2 regions of the Tumebacillus lipolyticus genome follow, and region 2 is predicted to be linked to the other one. Evidence: predicted binding sites of a transcription regulator. Region 2 holds the regulator's gene; the other holds the start of a gene.
The links. The regulator Rex, encoded in region 2, represses fermentation and respiration genes when NADH is low (regulators of the CRP and FNR family bind a similar motif). The targets are predictions, from matches to a motif close to TTGTGAAATATTTCACAA.

Region 1: ACFSOY_RS16755 (cytochrome ubiquinol oxidase subunit I) is a predicted target of Rex. The motif match lies at 5,396-5,413, and genes of this name have one in related genera.

Annotation. Positions count from the first base shown of each region.
Region 1 covers NZ_JBHUIO010000011.1:99,032-113,606, forward strand. The annotation lists gene ACFSOY_RS16710 (GNAT family N-acetyltransferase) at 1-48, opposite strand, end outside; gene greA (transcription elongation factor GreA) at 61-534, opposite strand; gene ACFSOY_RS16720 (GNAT family N-acetyltransferase) at 720-1,211, opposite strand; gene ACFSOY_RS16725 (hypothetical protein) at 1,736-3,178, shown strand; gene ACFSOY_RS16730 (spore coat associated protein CotJA) at 3,284-3,514, shown strand; gene ACFSOY_RS16735 (spore coat protein CotJB) at 3,511-3,774, shown strand; gene ACFSOY_RS16740 (manganese catalase family protein) at 3,789-4,358, shown strand; gene ACFSOY_RS16745 (MauE/DoxX family redox-associated membrane protein) at 4,386-4,805, opposite strand; gene ACFSOY_RS16750 (thioredoxin family protein) at 4,807-5,295, opposite strand; gene ACFSOY_RS16755 (cytochrome ubiquinol oxidase subunit I) at 5,519-6,883, shown strand; gene ACFSOY_RS16760 (cytochrome d ubiquinol oxidase subunit II) at 6,880-7,905, shown strand; gene ACFSOY_RS16765 (bifunctional 5,10-methylenetetrahydrofolate dehydrogenase/5,10-methenyltetrahydrofolate cyclohydrolase) at 8,101-8,979, shown strand; gene ACFSOY_RS16770 (cyclodeaminase/cyclohydrolase family protein) at 8,966-9,592, shown strand; gene ACFSOY_RS16775 (hypothetical protein) at 9,657-10,457, opposite strand; gene ACFSOY_RS16780 (hypothetical protein) at 10,543-10,773, opposite strand; gene ACFSOY_RS16785 (hypothetical protein) at 10,874-11,086, opposite strand; gene ACFSOY_RS16790 (DUF4870 domain-containing protein) at 11,133-11,450, opposite strand; gene ACFSOY_RS16795 (tryptophanase) at 11,518-12,915, opposite strand; gene ACFSOY_RS16800 (sigma-54 interaction domain-containing protein) at 13,059-14,426, opposite strand; gene ACFSOY_RS16805 (hypothetical protein) at 14,520-14,575, shown strand, end outside.
Region 2 covers NZ_JBHUIO010000002.1:369,601-384,175, forward strand. The annotation lists gene ACFSOY_RS01115 (amidohydrolase) at 1-1,203, opposite strand, end outside; gene ACFSOY_RS01120 (class II aldolase/adducin family protein) at 1,232-1,912, opposite strand; gene mtnA (S-methyl-5-thioribose-1-phosphate isomerase) at 1,929-2,957, opposite strand; gene mtnP (S-methyl-5'-thioadenosine phosphorylase) at 2,979-3,770, opposite strand; gene ligD (non-homologous end-joining DNA ligase) at 3,859-4,788, opposite strand; gene ligD (non-homologous end-joining DNA ligase) at 4,875-5,825, opposite strand; gene ku (non-homologous end joining protein Ku) at 5,822-6,700, opposite strand; gene ACFSOY_RS01150 (redox-sensing transcriptional repressor Rex) at 6,797-7,423, opposite strand; gene sigH (RNA polymerase sporulation sigma factor SigH) at 7,487-8,158, opposite strand; gene dinG (ATP-dependent DNA helicase DinG) at 8,417-11,302, opposite strand; gene ACFSOY_RS01165 (S-layer homology domain-containing protein) at 11,453-12,421, opposite strand; gene ACFSOY_RS01170 (tetratricopeptide repeat protein) at 12,624-14,198, opposite strand; gene panD (aspartate 1-decarboxylase) at 14,279-14,575, opposite strand, start outside.

The DNA of each region.
Region 1 (14,575 bases), on a different contig from region 2:
GAGCCTCTGGACGGCCGCCCTGTCTTCAGCTGTTGCTCCTCTGATCAAATGCGCTCTCCCCTAGACGATCTCGACGATCTCAAATTCGATCTGACCGCCCGGCGTGTTCACGGTGATCTTATCGCCGACGGTGCGGCCGATCACAGCCGCTCCGATCGGAGATTCATTCGAAATCTTGCCATCGAACGGGTCCGATTCGGTGGATCCGACGATCGCATACGTTTCAAAGTCGCCATCCGGCAACTCTTTCAGCTTCACCGTCGAGCCGAGGGCCACCATCGATTTATCATCGTTGCCCGGCTCGATGATGCGAACGTTGCGCATCATCTTCTCAAGTTGCACGATGCGCGACTCGACGAACGCCTGCTCATCTTTTGCCGCATCGTATTCGGCATTTTCGCTCAAGTCACCATAAGAAACTGCGATCTTGATCCGTTCCGCAACTTCTTTGCGTTTGGTGCTCTTCAAAAAATCAAGCTCTTCTTCTAATTTCTTGAGCCCTTCGCGGGTCAGAAATACTTCTTTCTCGCTCATTTCGTTCCTCCTCTGGAAATTGATACTCCCAATAGAGTGTTACAGGAGACGATTCCTAATACATTATAGCCGCCACATCCCCGCAAGACAAACATTACCTGATCATCTTTGATCTGGCCGCATTCTGTAAGGGTCGATCGCCCACAGCTGTTCGCCCGGTGCGGTGTTCGACACCGGCAGCTTGCCTATTTCTCAAGCCCATGCCCCGCATAGACCGCGTCCCAATCGACCGGTCTCGCCATCCTGTTTTCGACCTTATCGATCGGTTGAAACCCATATTGCGCATACAGACCGTGCGCATCGTTCGTTCCCAGATTGAAGCTGGTGCCCTTTAGCTTGGGATGCTCGACAATGATGCCCATCATCCATTTGCTCAGCCCTCTGCCCCGATATTCGGGCAGGACGAGCACGTCCCCCAGCCAAGAAAATCGAACGAGGTCTGACACCACGCGGGCAAAGCCGACCTGCTTCGCTTGCCCCTCCCGCGGATCGCCTTCGTAGATTCCGTAGCAGAGCGTCGAATGCTCGATCGAAGCGCTGACCAGCTCCTTGCGAATCGCTTGTGCCCAATACGACTCATCGCGCAAAAATTGATAGATCATCTCGATGTCGAGATAGCTTTTCTCCGTGCTGATCGTGAAACCATCATCTCGCGTCCACAGCGTTTGCTCGTCCAAAGAAATGCACCCTCTCAAAGAGATTAGTATAAAAATACATAAAACAACATAAAAACACACTTCTTCATCGGTCGAATCGTTGCGTGGAACGATCGGATCGAAGGGAAGCAAGCGATTGTTGGGCATCGACTGCTCATAAGTTTCATCGGGCAAGGTCGCCTGCTCTCCATTTTCTCAGAATATTATAACGCTCGGAGTTTCGGGCGACAAACATTGTTTATATTCACGATTTTATCAGGTACAAGCAGTTAGATGCTTTGCTGATTGCAGATGCGAAATTTAATGACGTGGCAATCTATCAACGCTTTATTTGCTTTTTTAATATAATGTTATATAATTACAAAAAGGAGGTGGGTAATCATGAGAAAAGTGGTGAAAATTAACATGTCGAAAAACAAGGCTGTTGCAGCGATGCGCGGCAAAATCATTACAGACATCTATTTCGGCAATCCGGAAAGATGCTAGTACATCTTCGATGGCACCCGCTCTGGGTGCCATTTTTAAAATAGAGGAGGTGCCTCCCCATGCTAGATGAACGCCTGTTTGCCCGCTATCAACTGTTAAGAGAGCGCGCTTCCGATCCTGACGCATGGATTGAGACGCGGGAAGGGTCCGACCTGTGGGTCGATGGTGTAAACGTTTTTCTGACAGTCGATTCGGATGATTTCCAAGCGGGACTGGAATTATATTACCAGACCGAAACGTTCGACTCAGACTCTGTGACCTCACTTCTGCAAGCGCTGCATCGCTTTTGTAGCCAGGCTGCCAAGCGAGGAGAGTTTGAGCTGTACCAAGCGTTATGCGTCGGCATGACCGCGCTGTCGCTCCATCCTGAGATCAACGGCCAGCTGTTCAACCTGCCTGCCCAAGTGACCAACCACAGCCTCGCGCTGCTGCTGAGCCCGACCTATCATACGATCTGGATTCACAGCTACAACGCTGGGATCGAGCTCGTGCTCGATCTCGAAAAAGAGGAATATCAGATCTTCCGACCTGAACATGGACGAATCTATCAAAAAGCGATGCGGCTGGAACAAGGGACTTTTCTCAAGTTTCCCTTCCATACTTACTTTCATGAGATCGCCCATATCCTGCTCTTTCATGACCTCTACCCGCGAGTGCTGGGCACGCCGGAAGAGGAGTGGAGCATCTGGGCACACCTCGAAGCGTCGATCTCCTGCTTGGAAGAGATCGTGCTCGCTGAGATCATGAGCATGCAGGAAGACCTCTCGATCTTGCTGGACGGCTATTCGATGAGCGCGATGTATCAGGAGTATGGGGACTATCGCTTCCAAGTGTTGCGCGGCCAATCGCCAGCCGGGGTGACCGGCCGCGATCTGGCACTCTATCGCAAGCGCTGGATTCAACAAGGTCAGGGGGAGGCTGCCGTCCCTGACAACAAGGTCAAGCGAGCGATCCTTGCAGCTCATCCGGTGGCGCAGGAAAGGGAGATCGAGATCGCACGATCCTTTTCTGCCTACATCCAGAACCAACAGCAACACACGTTTTGGGGCCAGGCAGCAAGTCGGCGCAACCGAGTGTCCGCCTTCCGCGAGGTGATCGACCTGTTGCCATCCGACCCGTTTTGCCAGCAGAAATATGCGGAGTCGCTCGATCCAGATGCGTGGCGTTCGCCCGGCTCTGTCATCGCTGGGTCGCCGCCTGCGCTCTGCACGGCGACGAGACAGCGAAATCGCCAGATCTTCGAGTGGCGCGAACTGATCTGCCGCATCGCCGAACTGCGCGGATTTTTGCAACAGGAGCACGCGGAGCAAGAAGCGCTCGATGCGCTGCTCGCAATCGCTCAGCGCTCCGCTTCCGCCTTGACAGGATCGGAGCCGGACGACCTGCACGAACTGCGCGATGCCGCCCTGCATTGTCTTGCCGCTGTCTCCAACCAACCGGTGCGCGAGCGAGCCGCCCGCCTGCTCCAAAACCAGTTCACGCACCTGCTCGAACCGCATTGATCGAGCCCGTTCCTCCGCATGCGCCCAATTCGATCTAGGTGAGTGTCCTGTGCGTTTGCCCCTGCATACTGTGGGGATAACACGACAAACGGGAGGTAGTGGCCGATGTTCACCCCGCGCAAGTTTTGGCATCCGTACGTCTCACCGTTCGACCCTTGCAAGCCAATCCTTGTCAAATCCTATTCGACGCCCCCCTCGCTCTATATCCAAGTGCAACCGCCCAATCTCCCGCAGTTCGATCCCCACACCGCCCTGTGCAAAGGCACACTCTGGCCGCTGTATTACGATCCCTATCACGGCCCGGTCGAAGGAAAGCATCCGGAGGTTGAACGATGAGCAAACAGATGCCCGATGAATACTATCAACTGCTCCACGACCTGCAGACGGTCGACTTTGTCTTGGTTGAGCTTAACTTGTATCTGAATACGCACCCACATGACCGCAAGGCGATCGAGCAGTTCAACTTCTATGCGCAGAAAAAGCAGGTGCTCAAACAGCAGTTTGACGCGAAGTTCGGCCCCTTGCAGGGGTTTGGCAACTCCTATTCCAGAGCGCCATTCGAGTGGGGAGACGCTCCCTGGCCCTGGCAAGTCTAAGGAGGAGACGCAGCGTGTGGATCTATGAGAAGAAGTTGCAATACCCGGTGCGCGTGTCCAAGTGCGACCCTCGCATGGCAAAGTATCTGATCGAGCAGTACGGCGGTGCGGACGGTGAGCTGGCAGCCGCCCTGCGCTACCTGAACCAGCGCTACACCGTGCCAGATAAGGTGATCGGCGTGCTCAACGACATCGGGACGGAAGAGTTCGCCCATCTGGAGATGATCGCAACGATGGTCTATAAATTGGTCAAAGATGCAAGCCCTGAGCAATTGAAGGAAGCAGGTCTTGGGGAGCATTATGCGAACAACGACCGCGCCCTCTTCTATCACAACGCGGCTGGCGTCCCCTTTTCGGTGCAGTACATCGCCGCCAAAGGGGACCCGATCGCCGATCTCTATGAGGACATCGCAGCAGAAGAGAAAGCGCGCGCCACCTACCAATGGCTGATCGACATGACGGACGACCCCGACCTCAAGGATGGGCTCGCCTTTCTGCGCGAGCGGGAAGTGATCCACTCCCTGCGGTTTCGGGAGTCGGTGGAGATCCTCAAGGAGGAGCGCGACCGCCAAAAGATCTTCTAAAGATCTTCTAATGAAAAAAGCCCTTGCCTAAGCAAGGGTTTTTCGCCGATTCAACAGGAGCAACAGAGCGGCGCCTGCGATGAACAGAATGTCTTTGAACACATCGAGAAATCCGACCGCCTGCGCTTCATTCGGACCGAAACAGCCACAACCGTAGGGCAGAATCTCACCGTAGTTGTAGAGCAGACCGCCAGCAAATGCGAGCGACAACAGGATCACACCCCAGGCGGCGATGCGCTGTGTAAACGGGATCAAAAGCCCGATTCCGACAAACAGTTCGACGATCGGGAGCAAGATCGCCAGCAGCTTGATCGAGGCGTCAGGCAACAGGTTGTAGGAACGCAAGATTTCTCCGAATGTAAAAATGTCCATAAACTTAGCGATGGCCGACCAGAGAAAGATGCCGGCGAGAACGAGACGCAGGACGAGCTTTAGCAGAGAGATCATGCTATTTTTTGAGGAACTCTTCAAATGTGGTTTTCGATTGCTCTCCGACAAGGCGACCTACCTCCTTGCCTTCTTTAAAGTGAATCAAAGCGGGAGTGCCCTCCACTTGGTATTTTTCCCATGTTGAGTTTTTCCCGTAGATGTTGACCGGAAAGAGAGCTTCGTTCATTTGCTTCGCCATCGGGATCAGCATCGGCGAGACGACTTTGCAATGCTCGCAGCTCGGCTGATAGAAATAGGCGAAGAAATCATCCTGGCTGGAAACTTTGCTCTCCATCTCCGAGACGGAGATCTCATCTTGGTACAACGCCTTTTGCTCTTGCTTGGTCTCATCATACATGTTGGACAGCACAACAGCGCCGATCAGGATGATGACGCAAGCCACGACGGAGCCAAAGATGATCGGCAAGCGCTTTTTCTTGCGGCGCTCACGCTCACGGCGCAACTGTTTTGATTCTCGTTTTCCTTGATTGCGATCCTTTTTTCCCATCTTTACTTGATGACCTCCTCTGTCTACAAATGATCGATCAGCCTCTATTTTTCATGCCAATCTTTCATTCGCCATCATACCATAACGTCCTTCTTTCATGTTGTGACGTTTTTCACAATGTTGTCACCCCTCCCCCTCGCCCCACCATTGTTTCGCCATCTGGAGGTGCGTATGCTAAAAGCAGAAGCGCTTCTACATGAGATAGAGAAAGGGTGTGGCTTTGATGATCGATCTGCTGTTCAGCCGTATTTTAACTGGCACAACTCTCGGATTTCACATCTTTTTTGCCACGCTAGGTGTGGGGATTCCCGTCCTGATTTCACTTGCGGAGTTTATCGGAATTCGCAAGCGAGACCCAGAGTATCTGCTGCTCGCCAAGCGTTGGGCAAAAGGCTTCGTCATTCTGGTCGCCGTCGGTGTCGTCACCGGGACGACGATCGGATTTCAACTGAACTTGCTCTGGCCGAACTTCATGCAGTTGGCAGGAGAATTGATCTCCCTTCCGTTTATGATGGAAGCGTTTGCCTTTTTCTTGGAAGCGATTTTTTTAGGCATCTATCTCTACACGTGGGGTCGGTTTCGCAACCCGTGGGTTCACTGGGCGTTTTCTCTGCCGGTGATCATCGGCTCTTCGATGTCGGCAGCCCTGATCACGACGGTCAATGCGTTTATGAACGCTCCGGCAGGCTTTCGGATCGAAGCTGGCAAGCTGGTCGACATCGATCCGCTGGCTGCCATCTTCAACCCGGCGACGCCGAGCAAAGTGTTCCACGTGCTGACATCCGCCTACTTCACCACCGCCTGTGCGCTGGTCGCTCTGACCGCCTTCTATATTTTGATCCGCAAAAAGCGGATTCCCTATTTTAAAAAAGCGCTGACGCTCACGATGTCTTTTGCGCTGGTCACCGGAATCCTGACAGCTGTTGCCGGAGACGTGTCCGCCAAATATATGGCCGCCTACAACCCGGAGAAACTTGCGGCGGCAGAAGCTCTTTTTGAAACGACCGAAGGAGCACCGCTGCTCGTCGGCGGTCTGATCGATCAGGAGTCACAGGAGATCCACTACAAGATCGAGCTGCCGAAGCTGCTCTCCTTCCTCTCCTTCGGCGATTTTAATGCGGAAGTTCGCGGGCTGAACGCGTTCCCCAAAGAGGTGCAGCCCCCGGTGGAAATCCACTATCTGTTCCAAGTGATGGTCGGTGCCGGCACGTTTGGCATCCTGCTCTCCCTGCTCTACCTGTTTGGAATCTGGCGGAAAAAACATTTCCCGCAGTCGAAGTGGATGCTCGCGCTGGCCGTTCTGCTCGGGCCGATCGGCATCGTCGGCATGGAGTGCGGGTGGATTTTCACCGAGATCGGACGCAAGCCGTGGATCATCTATGGCGTGATGAAGATGGAGGATGCGGTCACCTCGATGACCGGCATCCGCGAATACTTCTTCCTCTTCGTGCTGGTCTATCTCCTGATCGCCATCATCACCAGCATCGTGATGATCCGCTTCTTCCGCAAGCGTCCGGTCGATCTCGACCCTGAGTATCAAGCGATCCGCGCGCACGAAGGAGCACACGAAGGAGGGATCTCGCAATGAGTGGGCCGGAACTGTCCATCTCGCTGCTCTGGCTGTTCCTCTTCTCCTACATCATTCTCGCGTCGATCGAGTTCGGCGCCGGATTTCTGCTCTTCTGGGCGCGCTGGCGCAAATGGTCGCGCGAGGTGGAAGAGGTGATCGAGCGGTACCTGTCTCCGTTTTGGGAAGTGACCAACGTGTTTTTGATCGCCTTTGTGGTCGGTCTGGTCGGCTTCTTTCCGCAGAGCGCCTACGTCTATGGCACCATCTTGCTCTTGCCCGGGTCGATCGCGCTGATCCTGCTGATCATAAAAGGCACCTTTTTCGCCTATTTTCACTACGCAAAAGTGCGCAAGCCGCTGCCCACCTTCCTGCAGGCGATCACCGGACTGCTGTTGCCGATGGTCTTGGTCAGCATCATCCCCGTCTCGGAAGGTGGATTTGTCACCGAAGAGGGCGGCCGCTTGGTTCTGCTGTTCGGCGAGGTGTTAAAAAGCCCCTTGCAATGGTCGTTCGTGCTGTTCGCCTTGCTGAGCGTCCTGTTCGTCTCCGCCGTGTTCTTGCACTTTTACGCGAGCCGAGCGGGGTCTGAGTCCGCGCAGGCCAAATTTCGCCAAGTGGCGCTGAACACAGGTTTGCCGGCGCTCGGGGCTGGCGCGTTCCTGCTGCTGCCGTTGGCCGACCATCGACCGGAACACTTTTTGACGCTGGCGACCGAATATTCCTGGCTGCTGTTGCTGTCCGGCTTCCTGTTCGTCAACGCGTACATGTTCCTCCAGCGCGGCAAGTGGCCTGGCATCACCTTTGTGCTGGTGATCGGGCAGTATGCGGCAGCCGTCGCAGCATACGGATATTCGCACATGCCCTATCTGCTCTATCCGCTGCTCAACATCAATGACGCCTATGTCAACCAGACGATGGCGAAGTTTCTCACCTGGACGCTCGGGCTCGGCTATCTGGTGCTGATCCCCGGCCTGCTCTTCCTCGCCTGGCTGTTCCTGTTCTCCGATTCCTACGTGAAAGGCAAGGCGAGAAACTCGTAAGCGGTGCAAAAAACGACCTGACTTGGAAACGCTAATCAAAGTCAGGTCGTTTTCCTTTCCGAAATTCACTATTCTTTCGTTTTTCGAAGGGTCGACAAGCAGAAATGGGACGTGTATAATCGGTAACAACAGAAAAAATCGAACATTGCATTGCACCCTAGAATAAATTGTTCGCTATTTCAGGAGGATCGAAAGATGGCACAATCATTTAAAGGCAAGCCGGTAGCCGACCTCGTCCGCGAAGAGGTTATCCAAGAGGTGGCAGTTTGGAAAGCGGGAGGACATGCGCCCAAGATGGCGGTGCTGTTGGTCGAAGGCGACCCCGCTTCCTACCATTATGCGCAAGCGAAGGGCAAGGCGGCGGAGAAGCTCGGCATCGACTATGAGCTGCACACCTTTTCATCCGAAGTGACAGAGGACGAACTGCTGAAGACGATCGGACAGCTCAACGAAGATCAAAGCGTGCACGGCATCATGTTGGAACTGCCGCTTCCCAAGCATATCGACACGAAAAAAGCGACCGCAGCGATCGACCCGGCCAAAGACGTGGATGGGCTGACCCCGCACAACCGCCTTGCCACCGTCACCGGCGAGGCCGGACTGTACCCGGCGACACCGCAAGCTTGCATCCGCTTGCTCAAGCATTATGGTCACACGTTGGCCGGTAAAGATGTTGTGCTCGTCGGCCGTGGGGAGACGGTCGGTCTGCCTCTGATCCACCTGCTCCTGCGCGAAAATGCGACCGTGACCGTCTGCCACTCGCGCACACCCGATATCGGTGCGCACATCCGCAAAGCGGATATCGCATTTGTCGCGGTCGGTCGCAAGCGGCTGATCACCCCCGAGATGGTTCATCCGGACCTGCTGGTGATCGATGCGGGCATCAACGAGACGGAAGACGGAGGTATCACCGGCGATGTGGCACCCGAAGTGATCGACAGCGTCGCCGGCATGTCCCCGACGCCCGGCGGTGTCGGTTCGGTGACCACCGCCCTTCTGTTCGCCAACCTGATGCGGGCGATGAAGCTGCAAAACCTGCAAGCCAAGGAGGTCGAATGCAATGGCAACGTTTGATGAAACGATTCGCTCTTTTGTGAGCAGAGCAGCTTCTGACGCCCCGACGCCCGGCGGCGGCTCTGTCGCCGCGCTCGTCGCCGCGCTTGGCGCTTCGATGACCTCGATGGTCGGCAACTTGACGCAAGGTGCCAAGTTTAGCGAGGTAGAGCCGGAGATGAAGGCGATCGTCGCGCAGATGGAAGCAGCGATCACCAGTGCTGAACGGTTGCTCGAAGCGGATATGCTGACCTTCGACCGCTACATGAGCGCGCTCAAACTGCCGAAAGACACCGAGGAGCAAAAGGCGATCCGCGCCAAGTCGCTGCAGGAAGCGACAGAAAACGCGACCGAAGTGCCGACCAACCTCGCGCAGTTGTGCCTCGACGCGCTGCAAGCTTCGAAGACGATCGCCAAGACGGCGAACAAAAATGTGATCTCCGACCTCGGCATCGCAGCCTTCCTGCTCGAAGCGGCCGCACAGTCCGCCTTGCTGACAGTGGACATCAACCTGCCCGGTCTGAAAAATATTCAGCTTCGCACCACCTATCAGGAAAAACGCGATCAGATCGAATCATCGATCATCTCGTTGCGTGACGAGATCGTCACCACCGTTCGCGAGCGCTTGGCATAAGCACAACAAAGGAAGGCCGCCCCCAATTGAATGGGGGCGGCCTTGTCGTTTGTAAAGCTTGCTGTTACACCATGCGCGGGTCCAAGAGGAACGGATCGCTCACAAACCCGACCACGATCACAAAGAACAGATAGAGCGCAAACAGGATGAAGTAGAGGATCACATAGGTGATGAACGGGCCGAAGAACGCTTTGACTCCGGAGATGTTGTAGATTTTTTTGATCGCCAGGACGCGCACGATGATCATGTAGACGAACAGTCCGAGCGAAAGCAGTTGTGTCGCCGCGCTCCAGATGATCAACTTGATAATGATCATGGCAAAATCGGCTCCGAGCTCGTCGTCGCTCAGCAGCCCCATCTCACTCTGCTCCACCAGATCGATAAAGGACGACAGGTCGAAGAACATCGTAATGAAGGGCAGCGTGATCACCGAGGCGAGCACATAGATCCATGCGGTGTAAGGTTGAATCAGCGCCAACAGACGCCGCTTTTCCAAGCGCTCTGCCGGATCGGTCGGATACTCGTTCGCAGCGACCATGCGCAATCCGAGCACGACCAGCCACTCGAAGAAAAATCGAGCGAGCACATAGGTGAGCACGATCCCAACGAGGGCGAACACGCCGATGATTCCCATGCTCACATAGAGCACCGTCAGATCGAGCGGTTCTAAGGCCACCTGATTGGCCATTTCGAAAAGTTCATTAAATTCAATCGCAAAGAAAATTCCAACCACGGCGAGACAGAGCAGATTGATCCCGACCAAAAACCAGGTCGCACCCCACGACTGACCCGATTTGCGCTCCTCAAGCAATCGATCGACCGTCGCTTGCGGGCGGAAAAGAATCATAAATAAGTTCTTGAACAAAAGAAGCGTCCACCTTTCCTCATCGCATCATAATGTTTTCCAATCAAAAACCGCCTCATCAACTCGCGCAGATGAGGCGGTTTTATCAGAGCCGCTGTGCCGTTTTGATAAACAGCGTTTCAGTGCCGCTTTGCCCGCAGATCGCACATTCGACCAAGCGAGACTCCCCTTTGTACGGATGTGCCATCGGATCGCCTTGGTCTATGTAGGCCATGACCTCTCCCGACTGCGGGTCCAGCTTGACCGACACAGGGTTTTGCTCACAGATATGAAACCTCATCTTGTTGTGGCAGCTCGGACACGCGTATGGATTCACTTGCCCACACCTCCTCAAACGAGATGTAGGTAGTATTCGGCAGCCCGACCTGCGCTATTCAGTTGGGAGGGATCGGGGACAGCTCGCCCCCGATCCTGTGTTACGCTCGGAGCAGCAGCACCACCTGATTCAACGCCGCTTCGTCCAAGCGGGTGGCGAGGCCGAGAAACAGCTTCTTCGCCTCCTGATCCTTGAGCTTGGCATACATCGACTTGGCAAGACCCAGCTTGACGAACAGCTCGTTCAGCTTCATGCGCGGAAGCTCCTGCAGCGACTGCCAGACGGAATCGAGCGTCTTCTGCCTGCTCTCCATAGATGCAGCACCCCTTTTTGGCTCAAGGATGCTAGTTAGCTTGCCCTCAGTCCAACCAATTACCCACCACCGGATAGCGGTAGTATTCGCCTTCGACCGAGCGGATGATCGCAATGATCGTCACGACAATGCCGAAGATCGCGATGACAGGCAAGAGCAGGAAGCCGATCAGCACGAGGCACAAGATCCACGCGACAATCCCTGCCACGAAGAGCGACGCATGGAAGATCAGCGCCTGCTTAGCATGATGTTTGACAAACTCATCCTCCTGTTTGATCAACATCAAGATGACCGGCAGCAGGATCGGAAAAAAGAAGTACGACACATGGGATAAGACCGCAAAAATCTTTGCTTCACTGGACAAAGTAAACGCCCCTTTCTCATATGGTTAATCATACGATACAGGGGCGAAAAAGTTTCGAAGTTTTGTCTTATTTGTGACTGTCGGTCAAATTTTGTACAGGCGCAAGGCGCGCGGTGAAGTGGCGCAAGATCTCCGGTTCGTACGTGAAGCGCACCCCTTCGATCTCATCCTTGCGCTCCAAGATGCGCGCAAACGTGTCGACGATAAAATCCATGTGGTTGTTCGTATAGGTTCGACGCGGGATCGTCAGGCGCAGAAATTCGACCGGCGAGATCAGCTCTTCACGCGTCTCCGGATCGCGGCCGAGCAGGAAGGAGCCGATCTCAACCCCGCGAATGCCGCCTTCCAGATAGAGCTCGTTGGCCAGCGCTTGCGCTGGGAAGTGCAGGTTCGGAATGTGCGGCAAAAGCGCTTTCGCATCGACGAACACCGCATGCCCACCTGTCGGGTATTGGATCGGCACCCCGATCTTGCGCAATTGCTCGCCCAGATATTCGACCTGACCGATGCGGTGTGCAAGATAGTCCTCTTCCACCCCTTCGCGCAGACCTTGCGCCAGCGCTTCCATGTCGCGGCCGGACAGCCCGCCATAAGTGGGGAAGCCTTCAAAGGGAACGACCATCGACTGGCACTTCGTGTAGAGCTCCGCATCCTCTTTGATCGCGATCATGCCGCCCATGTTGACCAGCCCGTCCTTTTTCGCCGACATGGTCAGTCCGTCCGCATAGGAGAGCATCTCGCGAACGATCTCCTGCACAGACTTATCGCCATATCCCTCTTCGCGCTGCTTGATGAAATAGGCGTTCTCCGCATAGCGCGCCGCGTCGAAGAACAGCGGGATCTGATGCTTGCGAGCGATCTCGTGCACGCCGCGGATGTTTTCCATCGACACCGGCTGACCTCCAGCCGAATTGCAGGTGACGGTGATCAGGATGAACGCGATCTCGCCTGCCGTCTTCTCTTCGATAAACGCATCCATCTTCGCCAGATCGAAGTTGCCCTTGAACGGATGGTAGGTCGAAGAATCGTACGCGTCCTCGATGACGAAGTTCAGCGCGCGACCTTTCGCCAGCTCAATGTGCGCCTTTGTCGTGTCGAAGTGCATGTTGCCGAGCACGTACTGCCCCGAATGCTTGATGATCAGCGGGAACAGCACCTGTTCAGCACCGCGCCCTTGGTGAGTCGGGATCAAGTATTGATAGCCGAGCACATCCTGCACAGATTTCTCCAAGCGGTAAAAGCTTTTCGAGCCCGCATAGGACTCATCCCCCACCATCATCGCGCCCCATTGCGCATCGCTCATCGCACCCGTTCCGGAGTCGGTGAGCAGATCGATATATACGTCCTCAGAGCGCAACAGGAACGGGTTGTAGCCCGCCTCTTTCAGCTTCTCAACGCGCTCTTCACGAGGAATCAGACGAATCGGTTCCACCATCTTAATCTTGTACGGTTCTGCCAAACGCATGAAGTCATCTCCTCCTGCCCCTTTGTCGAAAAATAGTTAATGCAAAAATCATGCCAACTATTTTTCTGCCGATTGGCGTGGACGGAGTTGCAGCTTCGAGTTTGAGAAGTTGCAGCTTTGTTTCAAAACGAGACAATGATGTATCAAAATGATACATCATTGTCTGACAAACCGTATTTTTCGAGTTTTCGGTACAGCGTCGCGCGGGAGAGCCCGAGTGCGTCAGCCGCCTCCCCTTTGGTTCGAAACGTGCGCAGCGCTTGGCGCAACAGTTTTTCTTCCACCTCTTGCAGCGTGGGAAACGTCCGTTCCGCCGCCTGTGCGAGCGGCACATCTGCCACCGCTTGATCCCCGAAGCGCTTGGGGAGATCGTGCGTGTCGATCAGTCCGTCCTCATCGAAGATCGCCGCCTGCTCCAGCACGTTTTCCAGCTCGCGAATGTTGCCCGGCCAAGCGTAGCGACGAAGCGCCTGCATCGCGCTGTCGCCGATCCGAAGCGGCGGCAGGCCCAGCTTTTTGGTGATCTTGTTGAGCGCGTACGTAGCGAAGAGCGGGATGTCCTCCCTGCGCTCCCGCAGCGGCGGAAGGTGGATGCTCACCACCTCCATCCGGTAGTACAGATCTTCGCGGAACGTTCCCGCAGCGACGCTCTCGCGCAAGTTGTGGTGCGTGGCAAACAGGAAGCGCACATCGACCTTTTTGGTGACCGATCCACCAACAGGTCGAATCTCCTGAAACTGCAGGGCGCGCAGCAGCTTCACCTGCAGGTGCAAGCTCATGTCACCCACCTCATCGAGAAAGAGCGTGCCGCCGTCCGCCAGCTCGAACACGCCGGGGCGCCCGCCCTTTTTCGCCCCGGTGAAAGCGCCCTCCTCGTGGCCGAACAGCTCGCTTTCCAACAGGTTTTCCGGGATCGCCGCACAGTTGATCGGCACAAACGGCATGCCTTTGCGCGGGCTTTGCTCGTGGATGTAGCGCGCGATCACCTCTTTGCCGGTGCCGCTCTCCCCTTGGATCAGCACCGGCGAGGAAACGCGGGCCGCCTTTGTCGCCAGCGCGAGCGCCTTTTGCATGCCTTCGCTCTCGCCGACGATCATCCCGCCGCGCCCCTCCGCATCGATCAGGCGCTCCAGATGCTCGATCGTCTCGTTCGCCTTCGAGAGCTGCTGTGCCAGTCGGCGCAAGTCTGTCTCATCGCGAAACACAGACACCACGCCGACCAGCTCCCCCTGCTCGCGAACGGGCACGATGTTCGACACGACCAGATGCTCGCCCACTTGGGTGCGAATGCCGATGCACGGCTCCCCTGTCACCAGCACGTCTACGATGTGCGCGCTGGGTATCGCATCTTTCACATGCCGACCGACCAGTTGCTCCCGCTTCAACCCCGTGATCCGTTCATTGGCCGGGTTCACGTACACGATGCGCCCCTGATCGTCGATCGCCGCCACCCCGTCGTACACATGGTCCAACACGGCTGCTGCCGTCCGCATCAACTCGTTCATCCCCATGTCCGCACCTCCTCAGCCTTCCCTGTCATTGTATCAGAAATCGGATGCCTTCTCGCAGTGGAAGTGGTATCATGTCAACGAGGTGAATCACAGATGTCCTACAAAGCGACCGTACACATCCATCCACGCGGAGAAAAAGCCATGCAGGT
Region 2 (14,575 bases):
GCCATCGATCAACACATGCGTCACATCGCGCGAACCGGCCGAGTAGACGAGGTGTGCGATCATGTTGTGGCGCGGATAGAAATGCGGCTGATCGATGTCCAGCAGCAACAGATCGGCCAGAGCGCCCGCCTGCAAAGTGCCGAGCGACTCTTCGAGGAACAGAGCGCGCGCCCCATCTGTTGTTGCCATCTCCAGCGCTTTAAAGGCGTTGACTGCGATCGCGTCTTGATTCACTCCTTTGTGGAGCATCGCAGCCATCCGCATCTCTTCGAACATATCCAAGTTGTTGTTCGACGCCGCCCCGTCCGTGCCCAAACCGACGGTGACGCCCTTCTCCAGCATCTTGGTCACCGGCGCTACGCCAGAGCCGAGCTTCAGGTTGGAGTCGGGGTTGTGCGCGACGCGGACATCATATTTTGCCAGGATCTCAATGTCCTCATCTGTCAGGTGCACACAGTGTGCCGCCAAAGTCGGGCGGCTGAACACGCCGAGTTCCTCCATCAGCTTGATCGGCGTCATGCCATGCTGCTCGATGCACTCACTCACTTCGCGCGCAGTCTCGGACAGGTGAATCTGAATCGGCAAATTCAGCTCTTCGGAGACGGCGACCACCGTCTTCAGGTAGTCGGGCGGACAGGTGTAGGGCGCATGCGGGCCGAAGGTGACGGTGATTCGATTGTTTGCTGCGCCATGCCATTTCTCGTTGAACTCGATCGCCTGAGCGCGAGACGCTTCCCCTTTCGGTGGGAAGCCGATCAATCCACGCGACAGCACCGCGCGGATGCCAGAGTCTTTCGCAGCTTGCGCCACACCATCCATCTCAAAGTACATATCGGTAAACGTGGTGGTGCCGCCTTTCAACATCTCCAGAATCGCCAGCTGCGTCCCCCAGAAGATGTCGTCTGCCGTCATCTTGTCTTCCACCGGCCAGCAGCGCTCCTCCAACCAGGTCTGAAGCGGCAGATCGTCCGCATATCCGCGCAAGAGCGTCATCGCCGCATGGCCGTGCGTGTTGATCAAGCCTGGCATCGCCAGCTTGCCTTTCGCATCGATCACCCGATCAAAACTTTCCTGCGACCCCTGATAAGCGCCTGTGCCCACCTCTTGAATGCGATTGCCCTCCACGATCAGATACCCTTCCGGAATCCAAGCGTCTTCCGTCGCTGTGACGATCACAGCGCCGTGGATCAACGTGCGTGCCATTCTCATTTCCCCTCTCTTTTTCCAGCGTTTACTTTTGTCCGTAGCTGTGCAGATAGCCGTGGCGCAGGTGCTCGACATCTTCGAGCGATAATAAGACCGGGTTGCCGATCATCTTGGCGACCGCCTGAATCTGAGCGCCCTTTTCGACGATCAGACAGGTGCGAAACGCTTCGTCCACCGTGTGGCCAACGCCGACGACCCCGTGGTTGGCAAGCAGGACAGCGCCCTTTTTCCCCAGCGCCTTGACGACGTTTTGACCGAGTTCTGGAGTGCCTGGCAGCGCATATTTCGAACAGGTGACAGAGCCTCCGACCACCTGCGCCAAATCTTCCACCACCGGCGGGATGTCTTTGTGCGCGACGGAGAACGCGCTCGCATAGTTGCTGTGCGTGTGCATCACGCCGAACACGTCCTCGCGGGCGCGGTAGACGGCCAGGTGCAAGAGCCGTTCGGAAGAGGGCTTAAAGGTGCCTTCGACCACTTCCTCCGTGTTCAAATCGAGGACGCAGAGCATGTCCTCTGTCAACGTTTCATAGTCGACTCCGCTCGGGGTGATCACGACGAGGTCGCTTCCTGGCACTCGCGCCGAAACGTTGCCCCACACAGCGGCAACCAAACCGGAGCGGTACATGTTGAGAGAAGCGGTGAGCACTTCCCCTTTTGTCTTCTTCACGAGTTCGCGGTGTTGTTCCAATGTTTGCTGCGTCATTCGCGCTCGCTCCTCCTTACTTCAGCTTCGCCATGCGATCAGTATCGGGACGTTCGACCGCACCGCGATCGGTGATGATCGCCGTAATCAACTCGTGCGGGGTGACATCAAACGCGGGATGCAGGGCTGGCACCCCTTCTGGCGCCATCCGCTTGCCGCCGATAAACACCACCTCATCTGCGGAGCGCTGTTCGATCTCGATGCTCGCGCCCGTCTCCAGCTCGTAGTCAACCGTAGACATCGGTGCCGCAACGTAGAACGGGATGCCATGATGCTTCGCCAAGACGGCCAGCGAGTAAGTGCCGATCTTGTTGGCCGCATCGCCGTTTGCTGTGATCCGATCCGCCCCGACGATGACCAGATCGACCATCCCCTGCTGCATCAGGTAGCCGGCCATCGAGTCGGTGACGACGGTGACCGGAATGTTGTCCCGATGAAGTTCAAATGCGGTCAGACGAGCGCCCTGCAAGTAGGGGCGCGTCTCGTCCGCGTAGACGGTCACATTTTTACCCGCTTCGTGCGCCGCGCGAATCACGCCTAAGGCGGTGCCATAATCGACAGTCGCCAGCGAGCCGGTGTTGCAGTGAGTCAAGATGCGAGCATTGTCCGGAATGTACGGCAAGCCATGCTGTCCCATCTGTTTGTTCAGACGCACATCCTCTTCGGCGATCAGATTCGCTTCGGCGAGGATCAGCTCGGTCAGCTGCGCCACTTCCAGCTCAGCGTTCGCCTCGATCAGCCCGCGCATGCGCTTGATCGCCCAGAACAGATTGACCGCAGTCGGGCGAGTCTTTGCCAGCCGCTCGCAGACGCCCGCTAAGAACGGGAGAAACTCCGCTTTGCTCAGCTCGCTCCCCTGTTGGGCTCCGATCGCAATTCCGTAGGCGGCCGTCGCCCCGATCGCAGGCGCCCCCCGAACTTTCATCTTTTCGATCGCCTCCGCTACCCCTTCGTATGTATCGCATGTTTCCCAGATCTCATGCTCGGGAAGCTGAGTTTGATCCAGAACTTCGAGCGTTCTGCCGGTAAAGCGCAATGGTTGCATGATTTCTCCTCCAGTTTCAGTCTACAGCGAGCCCAGTTCTGCCAGCGCGTGCGGGCAGGCGCAGGTGCGCTCCCCAGAGTCGCTCGCGATCGCATGGAAAAACAGCTCGCGAATCTTTTGCACGTTCGCTTTCATCGTGTCGACCACCTCTTGATGCGTGAGCGGATGCGGAGAGATCCCGGTGCAATAGTTGGTGACCATCGCGACGGTCGCATAGCACATCTCCGACTCCTTCGCCAAAATCACCTCCGGCACCGAGGTCATCCCCACCACGTCGCCACCCCAGGCGGCGTAAAGGCGGATCTCAGCTGGTGTTTCAAAGCGCGGCCCTTCTGTCGTGACATAGACACCGCCAGAGCGCACCGCGAGGCTGTGCTCCCCCGCCACCTCTGCGAGATGTTGACGCACCCGACCGCAATACGCATCGGTCATGTCGATGTGCACAACACCTTCTGGCGCGCCTTCATAAAATGTTTGCGGGCGGCTTTTCGTCACATCGAGAAAATCATCGACGATCACCAGATCGCCAGGTGCGAGCTCCTGCTTGAGCGAGCCGACAGCTGCGGTCGCAAACACAGTGTGCACCCCGAGCTGCTTCAAAGCGCGGATGTTTGCCCGATAGTTGATCTTATGCGGAGCCACGCTATGCTTGTACCCGTGGCGCGGCATAAAAGCGACGCGCTTGCCCGCATAGGTGCCGAGCGTCAGTTCTGCAAGGCCGTATGGAGTTTCGATCGTATGTCGTTCTGCGTCATGAAGCATCGCGGGATCGTATACGCCTGTCCCGCCGATGATGGCATACTCTGCATGCATTTATTTTCTGTGCCTCCTAGTGTTACCAACAGTCATTCAGTTCCATTTAATCAGAGCGCTTTCCACTTCGTCAAGGGATGAAACACGATCAACCGAGCGGATGGTTCCTTATAAAATTAATTATCTCTCCGATTTCAACACCTGGCGAACACATCGGCGCAAACAGATCGCCATGTTTTTCCACTCGCTTGGGCATCGTTCTGATCGTGAACAGCTCAGGCAGCACTCCCTCTTCGACCTCCTCCCAAGCGAGCGGCGCTGAGACTGCCGACGAGGGAACTGCCCGCGGCGTGTAGGGGCCGGCAAGCGTTTTGCTTCTGTGATGCTGAAGAAAATCGAAGTACACTTTGTCCCCGCGATCTTTTTTCAAGCGCTCGACGGTGATCAGTTCGGGTGCCTTTTTCGTCAGATACTGTCCGAGAAACTGTGTGATCTGCCGCGTGTCAGCAAACGAGTAGCCGCTCGCGATCGGCACAAATACCTGTAGCCCTGTGGCGCCGGACGTTTTCGGATAGCTGGGCAACCTGAGATCATCGAGTGCTTCTTTCAGCAGGAGCGCCGCGCGGCTCGCTTTGCGAAACCCGGCGCGATCGACGCTTTGCACCGTCGGATCGAGATCGAACGCGATGTTGGTCGGCCGATCGAGGTTGTCGATCTTGGAAAAGGACAGGTGCAACTCCATCGCTGCCTGATTGGCCAACCAGATCATCGTCGCTCTGTTGTTGGCGAGAATGTAATGAATCTCCCGCTTCGAGTCATCCGACCAGACCGGGTAGGTTTCCATCCATTCGGGCGCTCCGGCAGGAATGTTTTTCTGGTAAAACGATTGCTGGTGAATCCCGTGCGGATAGCGGACGACGGTGAGCAACCGCTGCTGGTAATGTCGAACCATCACCTCGCTCATCGCGATCATGTAGTGGATATATTCTGCCTTTGTGATCCCCTGCTCTGGCCATAGCACTTTGTCCAGATGGGTGACAGACACCGGGTATTCGGCCATCAAGGTGTTTGAGCTCATCCTAAACCTCCGTCGACCTTGTCAGTTTCAAGCAGATCATGTTCGATAGCCGGCAGAATCACCTCGGTACGATCTGACCAACTTGCTCAAAATATGCAGCTGCGCGGATCTCGCTCCCGAAACCCACGCACGCTGGGCGCACGCAACGTCAAATCGCTCGTCCACTCCAAAAACTGCACTTCCACCACCAACTGCGGCGGAAGGTAGGCGATCTGATCATAACGAGTGCCCGCTGTGAGCTGTGGAAGGCTGGCGAACGGGTGCGGCTGGCGCGGGAGCTGACCGACAAAAGCGGTCAGCGCTCGCAGCTGATCGCCGGTCAGCCCGGAGCCTGCCTTGCCGATATAGTGCAGTCGACCTTCCTGATAAAGTCCGAGCAGAAGTGAATTGACCTGGCCGCCCCGCAGGGAGACGCCACCGACCACCGCGAAGAGGGTGCGAAAGTTTTTCACCTTTTTCCACGTTGGATGCCGCTCGCCGATATGATAGCTGCCCGCCTTCTCTTTGATCACAATCCCTTCCATTCCCTGTTCGCGCATCAGATTGAAAAGCTGTACCCCCGAGCTGTGGTTGGCGACCAACTGCACGTGCGCGGTAGGCCGAAGCGCGTCTTCCAACCGCTCTTGCCGCGCGGTGAGCGGCAGGTCGATCAACCAGCGTCCGTCGAGGTAGAGCAGGTCGAACACCAGATAGTAGATCGGGATCTTCCGCACCAGCGAGGCGATCTTGTCACTGCGCAGCGCGAGATCGCGCTTGAGGATGTTCGAAAAATCAGGTTTGCCCCCTTCCCCCAGCGCGACGATCTCGCCGTCGAGGATGGCGGAGCGCGCTTTCATTGCAGTTTTGATCTCCTGCAGCTCTGGGTAGTTGGCGGTGCGCTCTCTCTGCTTGCGATTGAACAGCAGAAGGCCCGATTCATCCAAATAGGTGACCATCCGCACTCCATCCCACTTGATCTGGTACAGGCAATTCGGGTCATCGAAAGGCTGCTCGACCAAAACGAGCGCCATCGGCTCAAGCGGCGTATTGGTGATCATTCTGCCGTCTTGCGGCGACGTCGCTTTGGCTTGGCGTCAGACGGAAGAGCGCTTGCGTCCCCTCCAGCATCTGTCCCACGCACTTCTCCCACCGCAACCGGCCGCTCCACCTCCGCGTCGCGCGTCACGTCTAAGCTCGCTTGGAGCGCCTTCATCAGATCGTGGATCTCATCTCTTCGCTGTTCGGCAGGCAGCGTGACCTCTTCCCCTTCCACCTTGTGCTCAATCATCGCCAACACCCGTTCTCGATACTCATTTTTGTACTGGGCGGGTTGAAACTCGGAGGCGAGGCTTTCGATCAGCTGTTTGGCCATGCTGACCTCCCGCTCGTCAAGCTGTAGATCGTTCGGCACCGACGGAATCTGACTCGCTTGGCGAACTTCATCCGGATAGAAGATCGTCTCCATCACCAGCACATCTTCAAACGCACGCAGCACGGCCAGCTGCTGGTTGGAACGAATGATCATCTTGGCGACTGCGATCTTTCCCGTCTCGGCGATCGCCTTCCGCAAAAGCGCATACGCCTTGCTGTTCGTGTCCTGCGGTGCGAGGTAGTACGATTTATTAAAATAGATCGGATCGATATCCTGCAGCTGTACAAAGTGCAATATATCGATCGTCTTCGTTGGCACCGGCGCAATTTTTTCAAACTCCTCATCGCTCACGATCACAAACTGTCCAGGTTGATATTCATATCCTTTTACCACTTCGCTCCATTCGATCTCTCGCTCACAGCTCGGACAGGTCCGAATGTTTTTGACCGGAGTGTTGCACTCGCGATGGAGGTAGCGAAACTTGATATCATGATCTTCTGTGGCTGCAAACATCTTGACCGGGACGTTGACCAACCCGAAAGAGATCGAACCTTTCCACATGGTATGCACTCGCGCTCACCCCTAGCTCAGTTTGCGCTTAGTATGTGTCAGGGCACAAAAAACCCCTCATGATCTCCATGAGGGGTTCTTCTCGTATCACGATTCTTCGATGTAATAGGCGAGCGACTGAAGCTCGGTCGTCACGTCAGCACTGCGCAAATGCACATCTGAAGGCACGAGGAGCGAGACGGGAGCAAAATTTAAAATGCCCTTCACACCAGCCTCGACCAACCGATCTGCAACCCCTTGTGCATAAGGTGCCGGTACGGTGATCATGCCGATGCGTATCTCCTTTTCGCGCACCGCCTGTTCTAACTCATCGATGTGCTGAATGATCAGATTCCCAACTTGCGTGCCGATCTTCTCCCGGTCGGTATCGAAAATGGCTGCGATCGACATCTTCTCATTCGTGTATCGGTTGTAGTTGGACAGCGCGATACCCAAATGACCTGCGCCGACCAGCGCAACGTTCAAATGACGATCGAGCTTCAAAATCTGCTTGATCTTTTCGACCAGGTAGCCCACTTCATACCCGATCCCCTTCCGCCCGAACTCGCCAAAATAGGCAAGATCCTTTCGGATCTGAGCAGGGTTCATATCGAGCTTTTGCCCGAGCTCGTAGGAGGAGACCGTGCGAATATTCATTTCATCAAGCAGTTGCAAATACCGCAGGTAGACGGGTAGCCGTCGCACAACCGCTTTTGAAATTTTCGGCGTCTTCAGGTAGATCCCCCCTCATAGCGAATATCCTAGAAACTTCGCCGTTTGGGGAAAAACTCCTGCGAACTACGAGGTGAGCTTTGTCATTTTTTTATTGGAATAGAACGGAAGCAGTTTGCGCTTGACGCGACAGAGAGCATTGTCGACCGCCTTGGTGGTTGTCCCCATCTCGTCCGCAATCTCTTTATACGTATTGTGATCGACATACAGCGTCAACACTTTCAACTCAAATGGAGAAAGGGAGCCTGCCAGCTCTTCACGCAGTTCTTTCAATTGCTCGCGGACCAAAAAGACATACTCCGGATCACAGATCGCAGGGCCTGGCAATGTATCCATCAGCGTTCGATCCGTGTCCTCTTCATACATCGGCCGGTTGAGCGAGAGATAGTAGTTGAGCGGCTGATGCTTGAGTCGCATCGCAGTTTTGATCGCTGTGATCAATTGGCGGGTAATGCAGATCTCCGCAAACGCGCGAAATGGGATCTGCCGTTCCTGCTGGAAATCCCGAATTGCCTTATACAAGCCGATCATGCCCTCTTGGATCAGGTCTTCGCTGTCAGCGCCCGCGATAAAATAGGACCGTGCTTTCATTCTCACGATCGGATGGAAGCTGTGAAAAATTTCTTCAACCGCAAACTCATCACCTTGCTGTGCTCGCAACACTGTCTCTTCAAAAGTAAGATCAGCGCTCTCTGCTCGAACGGACTCTGCTGTATAACGCACTTCTGCCTTTGCCATTGCCACCGCGATCACCTCAAGTTCATCTGCGTACTGTTCAACTTACCTCATAAAATCTATTAATTTGTCATAATCTTAACTTCCCTCATTAAGATACGTCAAATGACGAAAATCGCCGATATTTCCAATTTATCTCCCGAATATAGCGCTATTTGGTTCTTTTTCGACATTCCTGCACCATTGAAGAAAATTCCGAAAATAATGTCGAAAAGTGAAGAAATAAATAGAAAAGGAAGGATTCAATACGAATCCTTCCCATCAATCGACCACTAATGGAGATTTTAGCCAATTATAGACGGTGCGCAACACTTCGCGCTCCGTTCCTTGATAGAACCAAGGACCGGGCAGCGACTTGATAAAATGACGTCCATAGCGTGATTCGACGATGCGCCGATCATAGACGACGATCGCACCCCTGTCCCGCTTGGTGCGGATCAGACGGCCAAACCCCTGCTTAAACCGAATGATCGCCTGTGGCACGCTGTATTCCATAAACGCGTTGCGCCCTTCCCGCTCCAACTTCTCAGTTCTCGCTTCGACGACCGGCTGGTTGGGCGGCCAGAACGGCAGCCGTGCGATCACCAAAAGCGACAGCGCATCGCCTGGGATGTCCACCCCTTCCCAAAACGAATTCGCCCCGAACAGCACCGCCTTCTCATGCCGCTGAAATTCTTGGACAAGACGATGGCGGGAGGTGGAATCGATATTGTGTGCCAACACGCCGATGCCGTGCTCGGCAAGCGAGGGCTTGACCTTGTTGTAGGTCTCGCGCAGCATTCGATGCGATGTGAACAGCACGAGCATCCGCCCTTGCGATGCGCGGGCGAGGTTGGTTAAAGATTCGGCAAAGGAGGTGGTAAATTCGCTCTCGCTCACTCCCTTGACCGGCAATGCGTCAGCAGGCACGCAGAGCAACGATTGCTTTTTGTAGTCGAATGGAGAATCGACCTGAAGCGTCAACAGTCGATCCACCTTGTCAGATTCGGACAGCCCGAGCTGCCTGATCGCATATTTAAAATCATGGTTGATCGACAGCGTCGCGGAGGCGAGCACGATGCTCTCCTTTTTGGAGAAGAGATGAGTGTGCAGGAGCGGCGCCACATCGATCGGGGCTGAATTGAGAAAGACGACCGGCCGATGCGTCCGATCTTCCGCTTCCATCCACAGCACAGAGGTCTCCGAGCCGACGGAGCGCAAAAACGTCGCCAGCCCTTGCCAGCCGGTATCGAGCTCTTTTACCTGTCCGCCGATATCGGTGAGCAGACCTGCGTACATCTCATCGCGCATCAGCTCTTCCGAATAGTCCTCCATCTTCCCGGCGAAGCGACGAAACGACTGCATGTCCGTCTGCAGATTTTCAGAGGCGGACGCGATCGCCTCCCAAGCTTTCTCGACCGCTTCGCTCTCAAACATCTCCATTCGCAGGCGCAGCGTATATCGCCCGTTGTCTGTGCCTGTCGAGTTGTGAATCACAAACTCTTGCAGCATGCGGAACACCTCTTCATTCGAGTCCCGCAGCTCCCCGATCTGCTCAAGCATCGCCTCGACCGCAGCGCGCAGATCGGCATACACCTCCCGATCTCCGCCTTGCATGATGTCGATGTTTTGCAGGAGTTGATTGAGCAACCCTCTGTTCTTGTCGCGGAACAGCCTGTTCAGCGCACCGTACATCTGAAAGTAGGAAACTTCTGTGCCGAGATGCTTCGTCGCCTCGTCTTCGATATGGTGCGCCTCATCGAGCACAAGGTGCTGATAGCCGGGCAATACGTTGTGATCCGCTTTGACATCGGTCAACACCAGCGAGTGGTTGGTGATCACCACATCGGCGTTTTGCGCCAGTGCTCGCGCGCGGTGATAATAGCAGTTGCGAAACCAGGGGCACGCTTTGTTGATACAGGAGTCTGACGAGGAAGCCACCTTGCTCCATCCGTCCGCTTGCGGTCCGGACAAAGTCAACTCTTCGCGATCGCCGCCGCCCGTCTCCAGCAGCCAGGTGAGCATCCGCACGTTAAAGGTGATCTCGCTGTGCTCGGTGATCAAGCCAGGATGATTGACTCCCATCGCCACTTTGCGCATGCAAAGATAGTTGCTCCTCCCTTTGAGCACCGTGATCTCAAAAGGAAAGGGAACCACTTCGGTCAGCAAGGGCACATCTCGCTCGCGCAGTTGCTCTTGCAGGTTGATCGTGTGCGTCGCCACGACGACGCGCTCTCCCTTCGTCTTCGCGTAGTAGACAGCCGGAATCAGGTAGGCGAGCGACTTGCCTGTCCCCGTCCCCGCTTCGACCAGCAGGTGTTTGCCTTCGTCGAACGCCTCCGATACGGCTCGCAGCATCTGCATCTGTGGTGGCCGCTCCTCATAACCTGGCATCAGATCGGACATCGGCCCGCCTTTGGCGAGCACCGACTCCACCTCTTCGACAGAAAAGCTGGCAGACGATCCCCCCGACTCATTCTCCTTGGCTGGTATCACTACCGGTCTGTGCATCAGTCGATCGATCGTGACACACCCTTCCGGCTCGTCGATCTGCATCAGCGATGTGGTCGACTCTGCCAGCCTGCGGAACAGATGGCGCAATGGCCAATCGCTGTACTCGGTCAGGCCGTAGATCTGTTGCAGGATCAAAAACGGCAATCGCTCCGCTTTTTCGAGCAGCAGCGTAAACATCGAAGCGGTCGCCTTCGCATCGGCCAGGGCGCGATGCGCTCGCTCATGTTCAAGGCTGTGCTTTTCAACGAGCGACCCCAATGAAAAACTGGACTCGCGCGGCCAGACGATCTGGGCCAGCGTGACCGTGTCGATCACCTCGCCCACATAGCGCAGGTAGCCGCACTCCTCAAGCGCTTCATTTAAAAAGCTGAGATCGAAGTCTGCGTTGTGCGCAACCAGAATCGAATCGCCAATAAACTTTAAAAAGGACTCGATCGCTTCCTCTAGCGATGGGGCGTCCTGTAGTTCATCATCCGTCAGACCTGTCAGTTCACGAATGTAAGCAGGAAGGGGCTGACCTGGATGGATCAATGTTTGAAATTCTTCGCTGATACGGCCATCGACTAGCTTAACCGCACCGATCTCGATGATATGATCCTGAGCCGCGTTCAATCCGGTTGTCTCAAGGTCAAACACCACATATATCTCGGACACGCTCTGGGTCAGCTCCTATTTATCGTTTGTGAATAGACTCTGTTCGCCTTTCGTTCGATAAATCCTGCCGTCTGCATTCGTTTGACATAAAAAAGAGAAGCGGCGTCATCGCCACTTCTCTTTTTTTCCTAGTACAGGAAACAATATTCATCAGTTGAGCAGGAAGACGGGCTTGGTGGAGGCCGCAGTCTTCAGCACGAGCACCGGATATGCGATCATCTCCGGGTTGATCGAGCCAGGTGTAGGCGCATTGACTTTCGTTCCGACAAAAACGGCTCCGTCCGACTCGCTCAGGCTGGTCACTTCGATCGAATAGCCTGGGTTCGGCATCGAACCGCCTGCGACCACAATGTAGCGCACACCTTCCTCGTCGACCGTGTAGACGCCCGCCTCCGTCTTATTCTCTTGCACCAGCGTGTGCACCGTCTCCGGCAGCGTGCCCTTCAGGACATCATATTTTGCCGGTTTCGCCAGCTGGTTGGCGCGGGAGAGGACTTTGTCGAGCAATACAGCCGCTTCCGCTCTGGTCAGCTTCGCCTGCGGAGAGAAGCGACCCTGACCATCGCCGATCATGATGCCCAGCTGGTAAAGATAATGAATCGAGCTTTGCTCTTCTTGGGAGATTCCAGCCGTATCGGTAAACGGATATTTGAGATTGGCTCCGTTGATGCCGGTGTTCATCGCCGGCAGCAGATCTGCCAGCCAGACGGCCGCCTCAAGGCGGGTCACCCCTTCGCTCGTTTCCAGCGCGGTCTCTTTCTTGCCCAACAGGCGACCGACCCAACTTACAAACTCTTTTTTCTTGATCTGTTCGTTCGGTTTAAAGACACCGAGCTCACCGCGCGTCAGCACGCCCGCTTTGAGCAGTTGCTGAAGCGAATGTTGCGACCAATGCCCATCCAGATCTTGCAGTTGCGGAGCCTTGATTTGAATCGTATGGAGATCCGGATCGTTGATCATGCTGCCTCCTGGAGTTTTTCCGTCAGGATCGAAGACGGTGATCACCATCTGATCGGACGATTTTACTTTTGGTGCGCCGACCATCGCCCACGCAGACTGCGAAGAAAGCACCAATCCGGCTGCGAGGAGCCATGCAATCGAATGTTTCGCCTTGCTCACAAAAACGCCTCCTTATGCTTACATTTTTAAAAATCATTGATCGAAGAACCCTCTATTACTAAGGACGCTAGTTGCGGCGCGATAGTTTCACAGCTTGGAAAGAAATTTAGAAAATGATGACTTTTCGGCGCACTCGACCGCATCGGCGTGTCTAGCGGAACGAACAAAAAAGACCAGCGACCAGGCTGATCTTTCCCATTGCTCAAGCGTATACCTCCTCCTGTGGAAGCGAGGTCAAACGCTTGCATTTTTCGAAACACTGATCGGCTCGCTCCTGTTCACCGAGCGCATAATGGGCGATGCCTTTGTAAAAGATCGATTCGACACAGTTCCGATCGTAGACGAGGGCTGCGTTAAAGTACCGCAATGCCTGCAGGTATGACTCCTCTTCGATCGCCAGCCGACCCAGATTGTAGAGACCGAGCTTCTTCTCGGCCGCCCCTTCCATCGCCACCAGCCGCAACAGCTGATCTTTCGCTTCCGCCCGCTTCCCCGTCACGCTCCAAGTGCGGGCGATGCTTGCCAACGCGAAGATGTCGCGCGCATTTTGGCTGAGCAGCTGTGCAAAGCATCGCTCCGCTTTCGAATAATCCCCGAGGTGATACGCCGACCAGCCGAGATTGAACATGCCTTGACGGTCGTTCGGTTTGAAGGAGAGCTGTTTTTTAAACAGGGCGGCCGCCTGCTGATGATCGCCCGCACGCATCCTGATCCACCCCAGTCCGCCGTACGCTTCCGCCGAGTCGGGATGGTAGCGGAGCACCTTTTGATACAGCGCGACCGCATGCTCGGCTCGCCCCATCTGTTCGGACAGACGAGCAAACTCGATCATCACCGCTTCATTTGCCCCGTTGACATCATAGGCGCGCGCCAGATGGCGGTAGGCGCGCTCTCGGTTGCCCAGCTTTGCGTTCAGCAGCCCACACAGCCGATGCGCCTCCCAATCTTCCGGGGACAGCATCAGCGCTCGCTGAAAGCTGAGCAGCGCTTCTTTCTGCTGGCCGAGGTTGAAGTGACAACAGCCGATGTTAAACTCGATATCTCGGAAGTCTGGCACGAGTTTGCGCGCCGCTTCAAACTCGATCACCGCCTGTCGATACTGCGCCTGTGCGGCAAAAATATGGCCGAATGTAGCATGTACCGTCGCGCGGATCAGCTCGTCGTCCTCCTCCAGTTTCAGCTGGTTGAGGTGCTGGCTTGCCGCCTCATACTCTTCCTGGGCAAGACAGCCGAACGCCAGATACAACCTCGCGATCGTAAACGATGCATCGACCTCAAGCACTCGGCTGAACTCTTTTGTCGCTTCCTGAAACATCAACAGATCGAAATAGCCGAGACCGCGCCGAAACGAACGAACCATGCCTTCTTCCACCGGCCTGATCGAGGACCCTTCTCCCATCGAGAGGATCACTTTCGGAGTGGGAGCTGGCCCGTCGGCGAAGGAAGTTAGTTCCTCAGCGCCTTCCATTGCCTCCGGTGCGTCTTCCTCTTGGCGCATCGTGGGCAGATACGGTTTTTGCAGGGCGGACAGCTTCTGCTGCATCGCCTGCAGCTCCTCGCTCGGCAGTGTGCCATCGAGATCGAGTCGATAGGTTTCCCCCAGTTCGGCTACGCGCTCTTCAAAGGCGAGCCATTTTTCGACGAACGTGTCGCAGGCACCGCGAAGGGCGAGAAGTTCCTCCCCCAAGATGCGCTTCTGATCAAGGTCGGCGCTCTGCAGCTGGAGCTCGATGCGATCCACGGCGCGCTTGAGCAGTTCAAACGGTTTCTCAAACATGACAAAAAGCCTCCCGTTCCTGTCAGACTTACTTCCTAGTCTTGGCGCGGGAGGCTTTTTTTATCCAGATCAAGCAAAAGTTAGACGATGGTGCCGTGCGTTTCGCTGATGATATCGGCGATCTTGTTCTCGCTGTCCATCAGGGCGACGACCGGATGGTGCTTTCTCGCTTCCTCGTCCGAAAGCGTCGCATAAGAGATGATGATCACCGTATCTCCCGGCTGCACGAGGCGAGCGGCCGCACCATTCAGGCAGATCACACCGGAGCCGCGAGCACCGGAGATCACATAGGTCTCCAAGCGTGCTCCGTTGTTGTTGTTGACGATCTGCACTTTCTCATTTTCCAAGATATCCACCGCATCTAAAATATCTTGGTC